4 regions of the Bradyrhizobium sp. HKCCYLS1011 genome follow, and region 2 is predicted to be linked to each of the others. Evidence: predicted binding sites of a transcription regulator. Region 2 holds the regulator's gene; each other region holds the start of a gene.

Region 1 (5,057 bases), on a different contig from region 2:
CTTGAACACGAACGCGCTCATGCGCGGCTCGGCGGCGTCGACTTTGCGCAGGTCGGAATCCTGGGCCCGCGGGGACGGCGCGTAGCGGCCGAGGCCTTCGAGCAGATCGCCGACGCCGAAATTGCGCAGCGCGCTGCCGAAATAGACCGGCGTCAGATGACCCTCGCGGAACGCGTCGAGCTCGAATGGCTTGCAGGCTTCCCTCACCAGCTCGAGCTCGTCCCTGATCTGGCCGATGTCGAGATTGGCGTTGATCTTGGCGAGCTCTGAGATCTCGATCTGCTGGGCGGCGCCGGTCTTGGCGCCGCCGCCTTCGAGCAGGCGCACGCCGCCGTCGCGGATGTCATAGGTGCCGACGAAGTCGCGACCGCGACCCACCGGCCAGGTCATCGGGGTGGTGTCGAGCGCCAGCGTCTTCTCGATCTCGTCCATCAGCTCGAAAGTGTCGCGGCTCTCGCGGTCCATCTTGTTGATGAAGGTGATGATCGGAATGTCACGCAGGCGGCAGACCTCGAACAGCTTGCGCGTGCGCGCCTCGATGCCCTTGGCGGCGTCGATCACCATGACGGCGGAGTCGACTGCGGTCAGCGTCCGATAGGTGTCTTCTGAAAAGTCCTCGTGGCCCGGCGTGTCCAACAGATTGAAGACGAGCCCCTCGAACTCGAAGGTCATCACCGAGGTGACCACGGAGATGCCGCGCTCGCGCTCGATCTTCATCCAGTCCGAGCGGGTGTTGCGGCGCTCGCCCTTGGCCTTGACCTGCCCGGCGAGATTGATGGCGCCGCCGAACAGCAGCAGCTTTTCGGTCAACGTGGTCTTGCCGGCGTCCGGATGCGAGATGATGGCAAAGGTGCGCCGGCGCGCCACCTCGTCGGAGAGCGGCGAGCGGATCGGGCTTTCGGTCGTGACGGCAATATCGGACATGAGGCGGCAAGCGTCTTTGAAGCGTCGGACGTGATGTGTGACGGGAAAGCGCGCCGGATCACGGTCGCAGCGCACCCCTCATATAGGGGTTTTGCACCGCAACTCCAACCGGCGAAATGCGGGCCGCCGGGCCCGGGGATCAGTGCCGCAGCACCGAAACCAGCCAATAGGCCAGCGCTGCGACCAATGCCGAGGCCGGGATCGTGAAGATCCAGGCGTAGACGATCGATCCGGCCACGTTCCAGCGGACGGCCGAGGCCCGCCGGGCGGCGCCCACCCCGACGATGGCGCCGGTAATAGTGTGGGTGGTCGACACCGGCACGCCGAGCGCGGTTGCCATGAACAGCGTGATCGCGCCCCCGGTCTCGGCGCAGAAGCCCTGCATCGGGGTCAGCTTGGTGATGCGCAGGCCCATCGTCCGCACGATCCGCCATCCACCCATCAGGGTGCCCAGCGCCATCGCCGCCTGGCACGACAGCACGACCCAGAATGGAACGCCAAAATCGCCGCCGAGATGTCCCTGCGAATAGAGCAGCACGGCAATGATGCCCATGGTCTTCTGCGCGTCATTGCCGCCATGGCCCAGCGAATAGAGCGAGGCCGAGGCGAATTGCAGGATCCGAAAGGCCCGGTCGACCGCAAAGGGGGTCGAGCGCACCGATGCCCAGGAGACGATCGCAACCAGGATCATCGCCAGGATCAGCCCGAGCAGCGGCGACAGCACGATCGCAAGCACCGTCTTCGACAGACCGCTCCAGACGGTGGCCGCCAGACCCGCCTTGGCCACCCCTGCCCCGACCAGGCCGCCGATCAAAGCATGCGAACTGGACGACGGAATGCCGGCCGCCCAGGTGATCAGGTTCCAGGCGATGGCGCCGAGCAGCGCGGCAAAGATCACCTGCGCATCGACGATTGAAGGGTCGATGATGCCGGTGCCAATGGTCTGGGCGACGTGCAGGCCGAACACGCCGAACGCGATGAAGTTGAAAAAGGCGGCCCAGAACACCGCATATTGCGGCCGCAACACCCTGGTCGAGACGATGGTCGCGATCGAGTTGGCGGCATCATGCAGACCGTTCAGAAAATCGAAGGCGAGCGCGACCGCGATCAGTCCGACCAGGACCGGAAGAGCCAGAGGAGCATCCATAACGGCCGCCCCTAGACCTGCTCGATCATGATCGAATTGATCTCATTGGCGACGTCGTCGAAGCGGTCGGCGACCTTCTCGAGATGGTCGTAGATCTCGGCGCCGATGATGAAATCCATCGTGTTGGCGTGGCGGTGCTTGAGGAACAGCTCCTTCAGGCCGATGTCATGGAGATCGTCGACGCGGCCCTCGAGCTTGGTCATCTCTTCAGTGATCGCGGTGATCATCGGCACGTTATGGCCGATCGCCTGCAACAACGGCAGGGCCTTGTTGATCAGATTGGCGCATTCGATGAGAAGCACGCCCATCTCGCGCATGGTCGGCTCGAATTCCTTGACCTCGAACATCATGACCGCCTTTGCGGTCTGCTGCATCTGGTCGATAGCGTCGTCCATCGAGGTGATCAGGCTCTTGATGTCGCCGCGATCGAACGGCGTGATGAAGGTGCGGCGAACGGCGGTCAGCACCTCGCGCGTGATGTTGTCGGCCTCGTTCTCGAACTGGCTGACGCGTTGGCAATGGGTAAGGACGTCATCGCCGCCCTTCAGCATGTCTTGCAGCGCCAGCGCGCCCTGGATGACCACCTTGTTGTGGCGGGCGAACAGATCGAAAAAGCGCTCCTCCTTGGGGAGGACGGCGCGAAACCAGTGCAGCATGGGACGAGGTCCATAGGTTCTGGAACGAGCCAAGGCCGACCCGTCACAAAACTGTCATATCCCGGATCACGCGCCAGCAGAAGCGGCGACCGGATCATCCACCGCTTTATAAGAACAGCATAAAAGCTATATAGATCAACGGTCTACAAGGACCGCTTGAACAGATGGGCAATCTCGCCAACCACGCCGCGGCGGAAGGTCAGCACGCAAGCGACGAAGATCCCGCCCTGGATCACGGTCACCCACTGACCGAAGCCCGCCAGATATTGCTGCATGGCGATGATCACGAAGGCGCCGACCACGGGGCCGAACACGGTGCCGAGCCCGCCGACCAGGGTCATCAGCACGATCTCGCCCGACATCGACCAGTGCACGTCGGTCAGCGAGGCGTTCTGCGCCACGAAGACTTTCAGCGCGCCCGCAAAGCCGGCCAAGGTACCGGACAGGATGAAGGCGAGCAGCTTGTACTGATCGGTCTTGTAGCCGAGCGAGATCGCCCGCTGCTCGTTCTCGCGGATCGACTTCAGCACCTCGCCAAACGGCGAATTGATGGTGCGATAGATCAGGAGGAAGCCGGCGAGGAATCCGACCAGCACGACGTAGTAGAGAACGGTCGGCTTGGAGAGATCGAGAAAGCCGAACAAGTGCCCCTGCGGAATGCCCTGAATGCCGTCCTCGCCATGCGTGAACGGCGTCTGCAGATAGATGAAGTAGAGCAGCTGCGACAGCGCCAAGGTGATCATGGAGAAATAGATGCCCTGGCGCCGGATCGAGATGTAGCCGGTGATGATGCTGAGCGCGCAGGCGCCGAAGACGCCGACGATGATGCCGAGCTCAGGCGACAGGCCCCACACTTTCAGCGCGTGCGCGCTGCAATAGCCGGCCGTCCCTAAAAACATCGCATGGCCGAACGACAGCAGGCCGCCATAGCCGATCAGCAGATTGAAGGCGCAGGCGAGCAGCGCAAAGCACAGCGCCTGCATCACGAAGAACGGATAGAGGCCCGTCCACGGCACGATCGCGAGCAGCGCCGCCATGATGACGAAGACGATCATCTCGTCGCGCATCGCGCGCGGGGTGATCGGCAAAGTCGTGTCGGTGATCGATGTCATGTCAGGCCGCCCGTCCGGTCAGACCCGTCGGCTTCACCAGGAGCACCAGGACCATCAGCACGAAGACCACGGTGTTGGAAGCCTCGGGATAGAAATATTTGGTCAGGCCTTCGATCACGCCAAGCGCAAAGCCGGTGATGATCGAGCCCATGATCGAGCCCATGCCGCCGATCACGACCACCGCGAACACGACGATGATGAGGTCGGCACCCATCAGCGGCCGCACCTGGTTGATCGGCGCCGAGAGCACGCCGGCGAGCGCGGCCAAGCCGACGCCCAGTCCATAGGTCAGCGTGATCATGCGCGGCACGTTGATGCCGAAGGCGCGCACAAGGGTGGGATTTTCGGTAGCGGCGCGCAAGTAGGCGCCCAGCCGGGTCCGCTCGATCAGGAACCAGGTGGCAAGGCAGATGACCAGCGAGAAGATCACAACCCAGCCGCGATACACGGGCAGGAACATGAAACCGAGATTCATGCCGCCGCGCAGCTGCTCGGGGATCGCGTAAGGCAGGCCGGAAGAACCGAAATAATTCTGGAACACGCCCTGCACGATCAGCGCAATGCCGAAAGTGAGCAACAGACCATAAAGATGGTCGAGCCCGGTGAGCCACTGCAGCAGCGTCCGCTCCAGGATCATGCCGAAAATGCCGACCGCGATCGGGGCAAGAAGCAGCGCCCACCAATAGCCGAGGCCGGCGATATTCAGAAGAAAATAGGCGCAGAACGCGCCCATCATGTAGAGCGCGCCATGGGCGAAGTTGATGATGTTGAGCATGCCGAAGATGACGGCAAGCCCAAGACTGAGCAGCGCGTAGAACGAGCCGTTGATCAGTCCGACCAGAAGCTGAGCGTAGAGGGCTTGCATCGTCGTGTTCTGCGTTGTCTCGGCGTTTCCTTAAGGACAAGATCCGGCGGCACATCGCCGCCGGATCGCGGGCAGCTTACTTCTTCAGGAGCGAACAGCTGCTCTTGTCGAGCGGCGTGAAGGCCTGGTCACCGGGGACCGAGCCAACCAGTTTGTAGAGGTCCCACGGCGACTTCGACTCGGAAGGCTTCTTGACCTCGAACAGATAGGCGGTGTGGATGGTGCGGCCGTTCGGCTGGATCTCGCCCTTGCCGAACAACGGATCGTCGGTCGGGATCGACTTCATCTTCTCCACGACCTTGACGCCGTCATGCGGGTTCTCGCCGAGCGCGTCCAGCGCCTTGAAGTAATGC
Region 2 (5,057 bases):
GCCCGGCAGCGCCGGATCTCGCTGCCCGCGGGACGGCACGATCCAGACGTCCTGGATCGCGCGCCCCTCGAGCACCCATCCGAAATGCCACTCGCCATTGCGCCGCCGCGCGGGCGCGTTTTCCGGGAAATGCGTGACGTCGAGCTCCCAGGAGCCGATGAAGCGGCCGTAGAGGTCCATCTTGCCGGCACGATCGGCCGAAGGGCCGGTCGCGCCCAGCGCGTCGAGAAACGCGGATGAGGTCATGAGCGTCGGCCTCCCAAAGCCTTCTGCATGGCCGCCGCGCCGAGCTCCATCTGCCCATCGATATAGGGCGCGATCTCGTGCGGCAGCACGTCGGTGATCCAGACCATGCGACACCGCGTCTCGCCGTCAGGAAAGATCTGGACCGACGCGCTGTGCTGCGCGATGCGCTCATGTCCAACGGAATAAACCAGACGCCGTCGCGTCTCGTCGCAATCGACCAGCCTCTCGCGCGCCACGCTCCCGTTGGCGAAGGTCAGGATGCGCACGTCGCCATCAAGCTTCGCGTCAAGCACGAAACCTGGCGCCAGCCGCGTATGCACGGCGGCGAAATCGCGCACTGCGTCCCAGGCGATGGCGGCCGGCGCATCGATCGGAATGTCCTTGTGAATGGATGCCATGATACGCACTCCGATTCAGGCACAGACCGCTTCGACATTGTTGCCGTCGGGATCGATCAGAAACGCAGCGTAGTAGGTCGGGCTGTAGTCGAGGCGTGGCCCGGGCCCGCCGTTGTCGCTGCCGCCAGCCTTGAGGCCTTCAGTGTAGAATTTGCTCACGGCAGTATGATCCGGCGCGCGGAACGCAATATGCGCACCGGCCTGCCGCTCGCCCTTCTTCAGGTACAGCCACAGCGCCGGCGCACCTTTCGGGCCCAAGCCGGCAGAGGTCTCGTCCTTCGAACACAGGACATGGCCAAGCGGCGCCAGCGCGGCCGAATAAAACCGCACACTGGCATCGAGGCTGCTCACTCTCAGGCCGATATGATCGTACATTGGTGATCTCCATTCCTCGCGCGCGACAATCGCGCGGCGCTGGCGATCACCTAATCAATGCCGGCTCAAGCCTTCTTGGAGAATCTTGCGCATGCCGCGCGAGGCCTTGCGGAACCGCAAGGGCGAAACACCCGCTGCGCGCGTGAAAGTGCGGGTAAAGTTGGAGAGATCGGCGAAGCCGACGTCGTAAGCGATGTCGGTGACGGGCGCATCGTCTTCGCTGAGCCGCCGCGCAGCATGGCGCAGCCGAGAACGAACCAGATATTGGTGCGGCGTGACACCAAGCGTGGCCGCAAACAGTCTGAGAAAATGAAATGGGCTGAGGCCGGCCTGATGCGCAGCATCCTCGAGGTCGATCGCGCGATGCGAATTGGCGTCGATCCATAGCGCGGTCTCGACCGCGCGGCGGCGAACACGCCCGGCGGCGACAGCCGGATTAGGCGACTTGCCGGCGATGGCCGCCACGAACCGGCTGGCGAACAGATGGCCGACCTCGTCGAGGCCGAGATCGCTGCTACCGGCAGCCGCGGCCTGAGCCAGCTCGCCAATCACCATCAGTTCCGGCAGCGGCGGTACGGCGCCGGCCTGCCAAACGTCCCTGCTGCCGCCGATCTCCTCGACCAGCTCCGGCGCAAGAAAGAACGACAGGCACTCATCGCCACAGACATGATCATGCGTGCACGTGAACTCGTCGCCGGGATGCCCGATCAGGATAGAGCCGGTGACGAGCTCGAAAAAGCGACCGCGGTGATGGCAGCCGAAACTGCCCTTGCGCACATAGGAGACCGAATGGCTGCCAAACTGCTCGGCATAGGGCAGCTCACCCGACACTGCAGTGCAGCGGAACTCGGAGACGGTTACGGAGCGGCTGGTCAGCAGGATGGTTGTGGCCATCCGCTCGATCTAGTGCGTGGCGCGCGGCCGATCAACCGCCAGCAGCGCGTCGAACAAAGTCATCCCTGTCTGCGCCCCGGCACCTTCGAGCGACAGCAGCCGGCGCTGCGAGATCGCGCCTCGGTTCGGCGAGGCTTTTTCGATCCCGTTTGCGGCCAGTACACGATGGCAAGGTACGATCAGCGGAAGCGGATTTTTCGCCAGCGCCTGGGCCACCGAGTAGAACGCTCCCGTGGCATGCAGGCTGGCTGCAATCTCGCCCGGCTCGCGGGTTTCGCTACGCGGAATGCGGCGGATATAGTCATACACGCGCTGATTGAACGGGGTGATCCCGGTCATGTCGAGGCTGACGTCGGCAAAATCCGCAGGCTGCCCACGCAGTATCATCACGATGGCGTCGATAGCGGACTCGGCATTTGGGGGCGGGGCCAATTCGCGGGTTTCGGGAAATTGCCGGAACAATCGCCGGCGCGTCTCGATCTCCCGCGTCTCCGGTAATTGAACGCCGATGATGCCAACGTCGCTCCAGACAATGCCGCAACGACCGACCAACGTATCGAAGATCGTATACCCACGCCCCATGACGCCACCCCCAACCCGCGGGGATCATATCATCGTCACAATCGGGCGCACCAGGTTTGTGACAAGTTGTAAACACGATGCGCGCAAGAAGCGTTCGACCGACCAGTCGGCAACTCCCGGATCGGTCCGGGGTCTTTTCGAGGGGCGCGATCGCGCAGCCTATCAGTCGTCCGGCACGTAAGCCCGCCGATCGTTCGCGGACTCGCTTGAACAGATGCAACCCGCGGTCGCAAGAAAAAGGCGGAGCCAAAACGGCTCCGCCTGATCTTTCTGATCCTGATGGCTGCGGTGGCGGACTGAGCGCTACGACTCCGCTTTGGCAAATCGATCGTCGAGCGCGTAGCCGGCACCGCGCACGGTGCGGATCGGATCCTGCTCGCGACCCGGATTGAGCAGCTTGCGCAAGCGGCCGATATGAACGTCCACCGTGCGCTCGTCGATATAGATGTCGCGTCCCCAGACGCTATCGAGCAGCTGCTCGCGGCTGAACACACGACCCGGATGCTCGAGGAAGAATTCGAGCAGCCGATATTCGGTCGGGCCCAGATCGATCGGCCGCCCTGAACGCGCGACGCGGCGCTTCTCGCGGTCGAGCTCGATGTCGCCATAGGCGAGCACTGTGGCGAGCCGCTCGGGGCTCGCGCGACGCAGCAGGCCTTTGACGCGCGCCAGAAGCTCGGGCACCGAGAACGGCTTGACGATGTAGTCGTCCGCTCCGGTGGCGAGCCCGCGGACGCGCTCGCTCTCCTCACCGCGCGCCGTCAGCATGATGATCGGCAGCTGCTTGGTCTCCGGCCGCGCGCGCAGGCGGCGGCACAGCTCGATCCCGGACAGCCCCGGCAGCATCCAGTCGAGCACCACGAGATCGGGCACCCGCTCCTTGAGCCGGGTGTCGGCATCGTCGCCACGCGCGACCGTCTCGACCTCGTAGCCCTCGGTTTCCAGATTATAGCGCAGCAACGTGGTCAGCGCTTCCTCGTCTTCCACAACCAGAATGCGCGCACTCATCGGTCAGCTTCTCTCTCAGTTGCCGGGGGCGGTAACGGCGAAGGACGTCATGTCACCCTTCGGTCGCTTGTCGACCATCTGCTGGCCCTCGATCATGTAGAACACGGTTTCCGCAATGTTGGTGGCGTGATCGCCGATCCGCTCGATGTTCTTGGCGCAGAACATCAGGTGGATGCAGAACGAGATGTTGCGGGGATCTTCCATCATGTAGGTCAGCAGCTCGCGGAACAGCGAGGTGCAGATGGCATCGACCTCCTCATCGCTCTTCCAGACCGTCATCGCCGCCGGCAGGTCATGGGCGGCATAAGCATCCAGCACCGACTTGACCTGCGACTGCACGAGGTCGGTCATATGCTCGAGCCCACGGATCAGCTTCAGGGGATGGAAATCACTCTCCAGCGCCGCGACCCGCTTGCCGATATTCTTGGCGAGATCGCCGATCCGCTCAAGATCGGTGGCAACCCGCATCGCACCGACGATCTCGCGCAGGTCCACCGCCATCGGCTGCCGGCGCGCGATCGTCAGCACCGCGCGCTCCTCGATCAGCCGCTGCAGATTGTCAATCTCGCCATCGGCCGCGATCACGCGCTCACCGAGCGCGATGTCCCGCCGCACCAGCGCGTCGACGGAGTCGACGATCAGCCGCTCGGCCAGGCCGCCCATCTCTGCGACCAACCGGGTCAGTTCCTGAAGATCACTATCGAACGCCTTGACGGTATGTTCACTGGCCATGTCTCTCTCCTCGGCAATGCGTCGTGTTCCGTTGCGTCAATTCAGCCCTCATTGCCCTAGCCCACCGCCCAAGACAGTGGGGACGCATACCGTGCCGGACCGCATTGACTGTTTTAAGCGGACTGCCCCCTGCCGATCCGATGCAAGGGGGCTACGCGAACGGACGAACGTTCCGATCCGGCCTCAGCCGAAACGGCCCGTGATGTAGTCCTGGGTTCGCCGATCGCTCGGCGAGGTGAAGATCTTGCTGGTATCGTCGAACTCGATCAACTCGCCGAGATACATGAAGGCGGTCTTGTCGGAGACGCGCGCCGCCTGCTGCATATTATGAGTGACGATCGCGATCGTGTAGTTCTCGCTCAATTCCTGGATCAGCTCCTCGACCTTGGCGGTCGAGATCGGGTCCAGTGCCGAGCACGGCTCGTCGAACAGGATCACCTCGGGCCGAACCGCGACAGTACGGGCGATGCAAAGACGTTGCTGCTGGCCGCCAGACAGGCTGAGGCCCGACGCGTTCAGCTTGTCCTTCACCTCGTTCCAGAGCGCACCGCCGCGCAGCGCCTTCTCGACCCGGTCATCCATCTCCGATTTCGAGATCTTCTCATAGAGGCGGATGCCGAAGGCGATATTCTCGTAGATGGTCATCGGGAACGGCGTCGGCTTCTGGAAAACCATGCCGACACGAGCGCGCAGCAGATTCAAATCCAGCTTGGGGTCGAGAATATCGGTCTTGTCCAGCATCAGCTGGCCTTCAGCACGCTGACCCGGATAGAGGTCGTACATCCGATTGAAGATGCGCAGCAGCGTGGATTTGCCGCAGCC
Region 3 (5,057 bases), on a different contig from region 2:
ATTGGTGGTGTCGTCCGAGCCCTGGTCGATCACTTTCAGCACATCGGCAGGCCCGAGAATCGCGGCGGTCACCTGGACGCCGCCGGTGCCCCAGCCATAAGGCATCGGCATCTCGCGACTCGCGAACGGAACCTGATAGCCGGGAATCGCGATCGCCTTCAGGATCGCGCGGCGGATCATCCGCTTGGTCTGCTCGTCGAGATAGGCGAAATTATAGGTTGGGGCGTTCATTCCGCTGCCTCCTGCAACGAGGGCGCCGCATTCGCCTCCTCGAACTCCTTGCGCAGCTTGCGCAACAGCCCAAGCTCCGACTGGAAATCGACATAGTGCGGCAGCTTCAAGTGCTCGACGAAGCCGGTCGCCTGGACGTTATCGGAATGCGACATCACGAATTCCTCGTCCTGCGCAGGCGCGATGACGTCCTCGCCGAGTTCGCGTGCGCGCAGAGCGCGATCGACCAGCGCCATCGACATCGTCTTGCGCTCGCTCTGCCCGAAGGCGAGGCCATAGCCACGGGTGAAGCACGGCGCTTCGGTGGCCGAGCCCTTGAACTGGTTCACCATCTGACATTCGGTCAGTTCGATCGAGCCGAGCGGCACCGCGAAGCCGACCTCCTCCGCCAGGAACTCGACTTCAACCTCGCCGAAGCGGATCTCGCCGGCGAAGGGATGATTGCGGCCGTAGCCCCGCTGGGTCGAATAGCCGAGCGCCAACAGGAAGCCCTCATCGCCGCGCGCCAGATTCTGCAGCCGCAGATCGCGTTCGGCAGGAAAGCCGAGCGGCTCGCGCGTGAGATCGCCGACATCAGCATCGGCTTGCGCCTGCGGCGACGGCTCGATCAGCCCGTCGCGCCCGAGGATATCGGTCACCCGCGGCGTCGACGCGTCCGATGCTTCGCCGACGGCCGGCGGCGCGGGCTCGATGCCATGAGCAAGCTGCGGATCGAGCAACCGATGCGTATAGTCGAACGTCGGCCCGAGCACCTGGCCACCGGGAATATCCTTGAATGTCGAGGAAACACGACGCTGCACCCGCATCTGACCGGTATCGACCGGCTCGGTCACACCGAACCGCGGCAGCGTGGCACGGAAAGCGCGCACCAGGAAGATCGCCTCGATCAGGTCGCCACGCGCCTGCTTGATCGCCAGCGCCGCGAGCTCACGATCATACAGCGAGCCTTCACCCATCACGCGATCGACCGCCAGCCCCAACTGCTCGGCAATCTGCGCCAGCGAGATCTCCGGAACGTCGCGATCGCCGCGCCGCTCATGCGCAAGCAGCCGGTGCGCATTTTCGATCGCGCGCTCGCCACCCTTGACTGCGACATACATGATCAGCCTCCCGCCACGACGAGCCGCGTCGTGCGCGGGATCGCAACCATACCGTCGTCATGAACCAGCACGACATCGATGCCGCGCGGAAACAGCTCTTCGTTGATCGCAAGCCGATCAAACAGATCGTCCGGCGCAATCGCAGCACGCAGCGTTGCCGTGCCGTCGATGCCGGGGCCGCGCAACTCATATGAGCGTCCTTCGCCCAGGCGCGCAACCTGCAGAATCAGCGTCGTCGAACGATCGGGATATTCGCCGCTGCCGAGCGCAAATGATTCCAGATCAGGCAACAAAGCGCCGTCTCGGATCAGCGCAAAGCTCGCCTTCGCCGTCCCGGCCACGACCGGCGCGCCGGTGTGGAATTTGAGCCATGTCGCAACCTCGGATCCAGCCGCCAAAGCTGGATCCAGCCAGATCGGGGTATCGTGATCGAACAAGGTCAGCGCCAGCGCTGCCGCGGCGCGCGTCAGGCCGGACGGCACACCGACACTGGCGGCGACACGCTGAATGGTGCCGGGCCGCGCCATGGCCTCCATGACGGCGCGGAAGGTCGATTGCGCCGAGAGCACCGTATCGGGAAAACCCGCCGGGAGATCTGAGATCATCGCCTCCATTCAGCCCTCCCCGCGCACCATGGTGTAGAATTCCACCTTCGTTGCCGCCGCTTCGCGCGCCTTCTGCTCACGCGACGACAGCATGCGCTGGCGCAACGGCAACACGACCTGCATCTCGACCGCATCGCCATGACTGTCGGCCTGGATCAGCGCGTCACACAGCGCGATCAGCCGCGCCTTCTCGCTGTCGCGCCCCAGCACATAACCGAAGCCGACCTCGCCGCTGGCCAAGCGCACCGCCGCCCGCGACACCGTCGCCTCGCCGAGATTGAACGGCGCCCCATCGCCGCCGATCCGGCCGCGGACCATCACCAGCCCGTTCTCGGGCGCGCGCAGCTCCTCGTGCGCCGGCAGCGCCATCGGCTGCAATCGTGCGGCGATATCGACCGCCGGCGCATGCGCCAGGACACTCATCGCGGCCTTGCGCCTGTCCTTTATCGCCTCTGCCTTCATCGCCATTTTCCGATCTTGCCGGCCTCAAGTTGTCTATGATACTAGACAACTTGATAAGCCCGCGCAATGACGGTCTGATGACATGGGCGTGATTTTCACCACCTCCGACGAGACGCGGCGATGAGCATGCAGGATGCAGTTTCTGGAGTGGCCCTGTGGCGTCAGGTCGCCGATGGAATCGAACGCGACATCGCCGAGGGCCGCTTTGCGGCCGGCGCACGGCTGCCGGGCGAAACCGAAATTGCCGAGATCTATCGCGTGAACCGCCATACCGTGCGGCGGGCGCTGGCAGCGCTCGCCGAACGCGGGCTGGTGCGCGCCGCGCGCGGCAGCGGCACTTATGTCGAAACGCCGCGCCTGGCCTACCCGCTCAGCTCGCGGACGCGGTTTTCCGAGATCGTCGGCGCTGAGGGCCGCGAGCCGCGCGGCCAGCTGATTGCGGAATCGCAGGAGCCGGCATCACGGGAACTTGCGCGGGAGCTCGGACTGAAGACCGGCGCACCTCTGGTGCGAATCGAGGGGCTGCGTTTCGCCGACAAGATCCCGATTTGCGTCAGCACATCCTGGCTGTCGGCGGAGCGGTTTCCGGATGCGGGCCGCATCTTTGCCTCGACCCGCTCGATGACTGCGCTGCTCGCGCATTACGGCATCCGCGATTATCGTCGCGGCGCGACCAGGATCACCGCCGCCATCGCTGAGGCCACGGACGCTGCGCGGCTCGACCTGGCACTTGGGCGGCCCGTGCTGGTCGTCGACAGCACCGACGTCGATGCCGACGGCAAGCCGCTGGTCACCAAGCGCTCGCGCTTCGCCGCCGAGCGCGTCACGTTCGAGATCGCAGGTTCATAGGCTACGCGACGGCGCGGCGGCCGATGATGGCAAAGCGCAGCTTGCCGGAGATCCAGTCGGTCGCCGCAACCGCCACCAGGATCATCAGGATGAGGAACGACACGGTCTGCCATTCGAGCACGCGGATCTGCTCCGCAAGCTGCAGGCCGATGCCGCCAGCGCCGACGATGCCAATGATTGTCGCCGAACGGGTGTTGGACTCGATGAAATAGAGCACCTGCCCCGCGATCACGGGCAGAACCTGCGGAATCAGGCCGAAGCGGACTTCGTGCAACCTGCTGCCGCCGGCGGCGCAAATGCCTTCCACCTGCTTCCGGTCCGCGGCTTCGATCGCCTCCGAGAACAGCTTGCCGAGCGCGCCGAAGTCGGAGATCGCGATGGCCAGCACGCCGGCAAACGGGCCGAGCCCGACCACATTGATCCAGACCAGTGCCCAGATCAGCTGGTCGACGCCGCGGATGGTGTCGAATATCCGCCGCACCGGAAAACGGAAGATCGCGGACGGCACGACGTTGCGTGCGGCAAGCAGGCTGATGGGCAGCGCTGCGAGTGCCGCGAGCGTCGTCCCCAACAGGGCGATCGAGAGCGTCTCGCCCAGCGCCTTGAGATAAAGCGGCAGCGATGAACCGGGATCCGGCGGCAGCATCATCCGTGCGATCCAGCCGAGCTGGCTAAGTCCCGAGAGCATCCGGCTCGGGGAAAATTCCAGATCGACCAGACCGAACCCGAAGATCGCAAGCGCGAGCACCAGCATCAGCGGCGTTGCGAGGCGCGCGGCCATGGGCCGGTCAAAGACGTGAGGATAGCGGCCGCGCAGCTGCTGTGGATCCGGCCGTTCCAGCTGGCTCATGTGCGCGCCTCCGCGCCGAACAGCCTCGCGCGCAGCCAACCGGTGCTGATATCGATCAGGAAAACCGTGACCACGATCATCACCAGGATCGCACTGACATCGGAATAATAGAACTTGCGGATTGCAACCACGAGCTCCTGCCCGATGCCGCCGGCGCCGACGAAACCCATCACCGAGGCCTCGCGGACGTTGATCTCGAAGCGCAACAGCGTGTAGCTGACGAAGCCGGCGATGACCTGCGGCAAGACCGCAAACCGCATCGAGGACAACCAGCTCGCCCCGGTCGAACGGATGCCTTCGACCGGCTTCATGTCGGCATTCTCAACCACTTCCGAGAACAGCTTGCCAAGCGCGCCAGTCGAATGAACTGCGATCGCGAGCACGCCGGCCATTGGCCCGAGGCCGAACGCGATGACGAAGATCAGCGCGAACACGATACCCGGAACGGTTCGGGCGAACTCCAAAAGACGTCGGACCAAAAAGCGCAGCCAGGGAGCTGGTGAGGTGTTTTCAGCAGCCAGAAAGTTGAGGCAGAACGCAAACACCATCCCGGTCAAGGTGCCGACATAGCTGATCAGGAGCGTCTCGCCGAGCAGCTTGAGCCACTTTTTCAAGCCCCAGAACCACTCTGGAATATTGGTCCAGACCCGGCTGCCGTCATCGAGCTTCAGGATACGATCGAAATAGCTGACGAAATTGCCGAAATAGGTAAAGAAGGTCCGGAAGTTCACTTCGGCGCCGATGCCGGCCAGCACAAGCAGCGCAATGAAGAGGATGGTTGCGACGTAGAACCGGAGCCGCTTGCGCGCGATAGCGCCGCGATACTCCGCGTTGAGCGCGTCCAGTTGCTGGCTGGGAAGAATGGAGACAGCGGATGTCATTGCGGGCCCGCGCGGCAGCAAAGGAAAAAGGCCGGGTCCGATCGACCCGGCCCTGGAACGCCTATGACCCGTCAGGACG
Region 4 (5,057 bases), on a different contig from region 2:
ACGATCGGCGGGGTGGTCGCCAATCTGGCGCTCGCGATCCGCGGAGCGAGCGCCGTCACCTTGATCTCGGCAATTCTGGTCCTGGGTGGCGCTCTGGCGGCCGGCCACCGTCACCGGGTTTACGATGCCGTGATCCTGAAGACGCTGGGGGCGACGCGGCTGCGGCTGCTCGGCGCCTATGGGTTGGAATATCTCATGATCGGCCTCGCCACGGCGGTATTCGGGGTCATCGCCGGCTCGGTGGCGGCCTGGCTGATCGTGACGCGGCTGATGACCTTGAGTTTCATCTGGCAGGCCGGCAGCGCCGCTCTGGTGGTCCTGGCCGCCCTGATCGTGACCGTCGGCCTCGGCCTGTTGGGCACGCTGTTGGCGCTGAGCCAGAAACCCGCCTCAGTCTTGCGAAATTTATGAAATTGCGCGGCTTTCGGCCGCACGGTTAAGGCGATTTGAGGCGCAAAATCGCGTGCGGAGCGACATTCGGCCGCGCGTGGAAGCTTGCAGCGAATATGCTAGTTTCCCATTTAACCGATGGGTTCAGAGGCCACACCAACGGGCAAATTTGCAGATGACGCAGATTTCATGTTGGACAGGTGGTATCTGAGATAGGTTTTTCGAGAGCCGACGGAACGATCCCACAGACGAGCCGCCGGACAACCAAACGGGAATTCGACCATGTCGGATCTAGACCGCAACTATACTTCTCCCTTCGGCCGGGTTGCCGGGCGGGCTGACGCCGCGACCGTCGATGCCGGGCTGCGCGCCTACATGCTGCGCATCTACAATTACATGAGCATCGGCCTGGCCATCACCGGCCTTGCCGCGCTCGGCGTGTACATGGCCGCCGTGACCGGCGACCCTTCCGCCGCCGTCGCCAGGTTCGGCAACAACGTGTACCTGACCCAGTTCGGCTATGCGATGTTCGTGAGCCCGCTGAAATGGCTGTTCATCCTGGCGCCGCTGGCCATGGTGTTCGCGATCTCGGCCGGCATCAACCGCCTGGCGCCGTCGACTGCCCAGCTGCTGTTCTGGGTGTTCTCGGCGCTGATGGGCATCTCGCTGTCGTCGATCTTCCTGGTGTACACTCACACCTCGATCGTGCGCGTGTTCTTCATCACGGCGGCGACGTTCGGTGCGCTGAGCCTCTACGGCTACACGACCAAGCGTGACATGACCGGGTTCGGCTCCTTCCTGTTCATGGGCCTGATCGGCATCGTGATCGCGAGCCTCGTCAACATCTTCCTGGCGAGCTCGGCGCTGCAGTTCTTTGTGTCGATCATCGGCGTGTTCGTATTCGCCGGCCTCACCGCTTGGGATACGCAGCGGCTGAAGAACGAGTACATCTACGGCTACGCCTCGGCCGGCGGCGACATCGCCGAGCGCGCGGCGATCACCGGCGCATTGTCGCTGTACTTGAACTTCATCAACCTGTTCACGCTGCTCCTGCAGCTGCTCGGCCAGCGCGACTGACGTCACGCCAACTGATCTGTTCAAAGCCCCGGCGCCAGCCGGGGCTTTTTCTTTGTCGCTGTCCGCCCGATCCGACACGTCGCCGCACGTCGTGCTCAGAGCGGGCATGTCCGCGAACATCGTTGAACAAGACCTGTCCGCTGCTATTGTTCAAGCCATGTCCGAACTTGAAATCCGTCCGGCTGTCGAAGCCGATATTGCCGCCGTTACCGCGATCTACGCGCAGGCCGTGCGCGAAGGAACAGCCACCTTCGAACTCGAGCCGCCGGACCTGACTGAGATGACGCGGCGCTTCCTCGCATTGACAGACGGCGGCTTTCCCTATTTCGTCGCCATGCTCGACGGAGCGATCGCCGGCTATGCTTATGCCGGCGCCTACCGGCCGCGTCCGGCCTATCGCTTCACGGTCGAAAACTCGGTCTATCTCGATCCTGCGAGCCATCGCCGCGGCATCGGCCTACGGCTGATGCAGCGGCTGATCTCGGAATGCGAGGCGAGAGGCTTCCGGCAGATGATCGCGGTGATCGGCGATTCCGCCAACGCCGCCTCGATCGGCCTGCACACCCGATGCGGCTTCCAGATGATCGGCACGCATCCCAATGTCGGGCTGAAGTTCGGCCGCTGGCTCGACACCGTGATGATGCAGCTTGCGCTTGGCGAGGCGGCGACGACGGTGCCGGCCTAGGCCACCTCGAGATCATTCCGGGGCACCACGAAGCGGTGAGCCCGGAATCTCAAACGAGGGACGAGATCTATCCACTCCGAGATTCCGGGTTCAATGCTCGCGCATCGCCTCGGAATGACGACGTCGGGATCGTCCGAAATGGGGGCGGAGCTAGACCAGGGCTGGCTTGCGGTCGATGACCAGGAGCACGCGCTCCAGCTCATGCCCGCGGCGCAGGATCAGTCCGGTGGCCGAAATCACACTGTACATGCCCTGTTTGCGCGCGAGCCGTGGGTCTTTCTCGATCCGATAGAGCGGCACTTCGGAAGCCCGGCGGAACACTGAAAACACCGCGCGGTCGCGCAGGAAGTCGATCGAATAATCCCGCCACTCGCCATCGGCGACCATGCGGCCATACAGATTCAAGATGCGATTGAGTTCGAGGCGATTGAACGTCACCCGGTTGGGAACCGCCGCGGCGGCGTTGCGGGCCGCGGCGCGGTTCTCGCTGGGATCGGCATCCTCCGGTATCAAATGCATCGCGCCTCTCCTGTCATCGTCGTGACATGATCACCTCAACCCTCCGGCGCCGCAAGGGGGCTTTCTCGCAGCGCGGCTCGCAGGATGCCGAATAGCGCGCCAGCAGACGCCGTCACGGGATCGTTAGCAGAGTCATAATGACGCCCCACTTCCGCCCAGCGACCGCCCCTCCCATCTAGCATAAAGTTCGTGTGCGTTGGCCCGGTCCTTTCGGTTCCGGATTCCTCAGCCCCCAGCCCCCCGGGGTCGTCAGGATCGGGCCTATTCGCACGCAAAGACAAAGGGCCAACGCGAGTTGGTCCTTTTGTTTTAGGTGGCCCTGTTTTGACGACTCGTGTTTTTTGGAACCTGATAGCGCGCAGGGGACCGGGCTGGCCTCAGCGCTTGGACAAAACTGTCCCGAGACCGTCCTTGGACGGGCGGAGCCGCTGGTAGGCCGAATGGAACGTCAGTGGAGTTCGGTAAAGGCCGCGCCGAGCATCGGGCCGGGGCGATCGCGCGTGCCGTCCTGCACATAGACCACAGCGCCGTCGACGCCCTCATGGGCGATCTTGTCGATGGGCACGCTCCAATGTCCCGGCATGCCGTTCCAGTCGCCAACCTTCAAGAGATTGCGCACGACGTTGTAATAGGTCAGCTCGTGACCGCTATTTTCGCCCCGGCTGATCGAGATCGGGACCGCCTTGGAAATCGAGCAGAGCCACACCTCGCCATGCTTGTGCAAGGCCTGCTCGTTGGCGGCGGCGACGCTCACGGTCAGCTCATGGCCCTGGATAGCCATGCTGACAGGCACCGACATCACCGCGCCGCCATGGGTCGTGTCATCGATCGCGCCTTCGATCGCCTCGCGATCGCTGCCGATGACGTGAACGGCGCCATTGACGACCGCCTGTGGGGTGTAGACCTCGCGGTCGCCGCGCATCCGGGAATAGGCCCGCTGGCGGGCCGAAAACCGTGAATCGGCCAAAGTGTCCTTCCAGCCGAGATAGTCCCAGTAATCGATCGGCATGCTCATGGCGATTACGGACGGGTCCTGGGCCAGTTCGCCGAGCACTTTGTCCGCGGGCGGGCAGGATGAGCAACCTTGGGATGTAAAGAGCTCGACGACCGCGCGAGGATTGGCATCAGCCGGCCGGATGATAGCGATGATCGCACAGACCCCGACCGCCGCACCCGACCACCAAGACGTCCTACCACCCATCATCCCTGCCATATCTGCATACTACCTGTCGCACCTTGCCGCGTTCGCGATGTCTTGAAGGCCCCTCGTCGTTCGATGGTATACCGAACACAAAAGAGGCGGCCTTTGTCATAGGCCGCCTCTGGCATCACCTGCTACTCACTTCAGAGTGAGCCAATCTGTCGCACCGATCAGGCCGCGAGCTTGCGGAGCACGTAGTGGAGAATGCCGCCGTTCCGGTAGTAGTCGAGCTCGTCGAGCGTATCGATCCGGCATAGCAGCGGGACCTGCTGGGTCGCGCCGTCAGCCGAAACGATCTCGGCGGTCAGCGTCTGGCGCGGCTTGAGATCGCCTTCCAGGCCCTTGATGGTGACCTTTTCATCACCTTTGAGCCCGAGCGACTGCCACGAGGCGCCGTCCTGGAAGGTCAGGGGCAGCACGCCCATGCCGACCAGATTGGAGCGGTGGATGCGCTCGAAGCTCTGGCAGATCACGGCCCGGACGCCCAAGAGCCGGGTACCTTTCGCGGCCCAGTCGCGCGAAGATCCGTTGCCATATTCGGCGCCGGCGAACACGACCAGCGGCACGCCCTCGGCCTGGTACTTCATGGCGGCGTCGTAGATCGACATCTGCTCGCCGTCCGGCCAGTGCTTGGTCAGGCCGCCCTCGGGAATGTTGCCGTCGGCGCCCTTGAGCATGAAGTTCTTGATGCGGATGTTGGCGAAGGTGCCGCGCATCATGACCTCGTGATTGCCGCGACGGGTACCGTATTGGTTGAAGTCCGCCGGGCGCACCTGATGCTCGCTGAGGAACTGGCCGGCGGGCGAGGTCAGCTTGATCGACCCGGCCGGCGAGATGTGGTCGGTGGTGATCTTGTCGCCGAACAGCGCCAGGACACGGGCGTCGATCACATCCTTGATCGGCTCCGGCTCCTTCTTCATGCCCTCGAAATAAGGCGGGTTCTGCACATAGGTCGAGCCCATGTTCCAGCGATAGGTCTCGCTCTCGACCGTCTTGATCTTGCGCCAGTTGGTGTCACCCTTGAACACGTCGGCGTAGCGTTTCTTGAAGATCGACGCCTTGACGTACTTCTTCATGAAGTCGTTGATCTCTTTGGTCGTCGGCCAGATGTCCTTCAGATAGACCGGCTTCTTGTCCTTGCCGATGCCGATCGGCTCGACCGCGAGGTCCTTGGTCACGGTGCCG

The links. Region 2 encodes PhoB, which activates phosphate uptake and scavenging genes when phosphate is short. Its sites were predicted from a motif close to TGTCATNNANCTGTCAT; they were not measured.
Region 1: ACQR1W_RS00115 (DUF47 domain-containing protein) is a predicted target of PhoB. The motif match lies at 2,769-2,785, and genes of this name have one in related genera.
Region 3: phnF (phosphonate metabolism transcriptional regulator PhnF) is a predicted target of PhoB. The motif match lies at 2,465-2,481, and genes of this name have one in related genera.
Region 4: ACQR1W_RS09610 (DUF2794 domain-containing protein) is a predicted target of PhoB. The motif match lies at 2,683-2,699, and genes of this name have one in related genera.

Annotation. Positions count from the first base shown of each region.
Region 1 is NZ_JBNPTT010000001.1:20,287-25,343, reverse strand. Features, by position in the region: gene ACQR1W_RS00125 (peptide chain release factor 3) at 1-924, opposite strand, end outside; gene ACQR1W_RS00120 (anion permease) at 1,064-2,071, opposite strand; gene ACQR1W_RS00115 (DUF47 domain-containing protein) at 2,083-2,727, opposite strand; gene ACQR1W_RS00110 (branched-chain amino acid ABC transporter permease) at 2,871-3,839, opposite strand; gene ACQR1W_RS00105 (branched-chain amino acid ABC transporter permease) at 3,841-4,704, opposite strand; gene ACQR1W_RS00100 (ABC transporter substrate-binding protein) at 4,781-5,057, opposite strand, start outside.
Region 2 is NZ_JBNPTT010000002.1:212,494-217,550, reverse strand. Features, by position in the region: gene ACQR1W_RS05610 (hypothetical protein) at 1-246, opposite strand, end outside; gene ACQR1W_RS05605 (SRPBCC family protein) at 243-644, opposite strand; gene ACQR1W_RS05600 (VOC family protein) at 660-1,019, opposite strand; gene ACQR1W_RS05595 (helix-turn-helix transcriptional regulator) at 1,074-1,913, opposite strand; gene ACQR1W_RS05590 (methylated-DNA--[protein]-cysteine S-methyltransferase) at 1,923-2,495, opposite strand; gene phoB (phosphate regulon transcriptional regulator PhoB) at 2,799-3,503, opposite strand; gene phoU (phosphate signaling complex protein PhoU) at 3,519-4,235, opposite strand; gene pstB (phosphate ABC transporter ATP-binding protein PstB) at 4,419-5,057, opposite strand, start outside.
Region 3 is NZ_JBNPTT010000016.1:94,514-99,570, reverse strand. Features, by position in the region: gene ACQR1W_RS37875 (alpha-D-ribose 1-methylphosphonate 5-phosphate C-P-lyase PhnJ) at 1-231, opposite strand, end outside; gene ACQR1W_RS37870 (carbon-phosphorus lyase complex subunit PhnI) at 228-1,331, opposite strand; gene phnH (phosphonate C-P lyase system protein PhnH) at 1,334-1,945, opposite strand; gene phnG (phosphonate C-P lyase system protein PhnG) at 1,946-2,398, opposite strand; gene phnF (phosphonate metabolism transcriptional regulator PhnF) at 2,519-3,247, shown strand; gene phnE (phosphonate ABC transporter, permease protein PhnE) at 3,249-4,097, opposite strand; gene phnE (phosphonate ABC transporter, permease protein PhnE) at 4,094-4,978, opposite strand; gene phnD (phosphonate ABC transporter substrate-binding protein) at 5,050-5,057, opposite strand, start outside.
Region 4 is NZ_JBNPTT010000003.1:161,484-166,540, forward strand. Features, by position in the region: gene ACQR1W_RS09595 (ABC transporter permease) at 1-411, shown strand, start outside; gene ACQR1W_RS09600 (Bax inhibitor-1/YccA family protein) at 673-1,467, shown strand; gene ACQR1W_RS09605 (GNAT family N-acetyltransferase) at 1,625-2,152, shown strand; gene ACQR1W_RS09610 (DUF2794 domain-containing protein) at 2,303-2,671, opposite strand; gene ACQR1W_RS09615 (DUF1223 domain-containing protein) at 3,120-3,884, opposite strand; gene acnA (aconitate hydratase AcnA) at 4,043-5,057, opposite strand, start outside.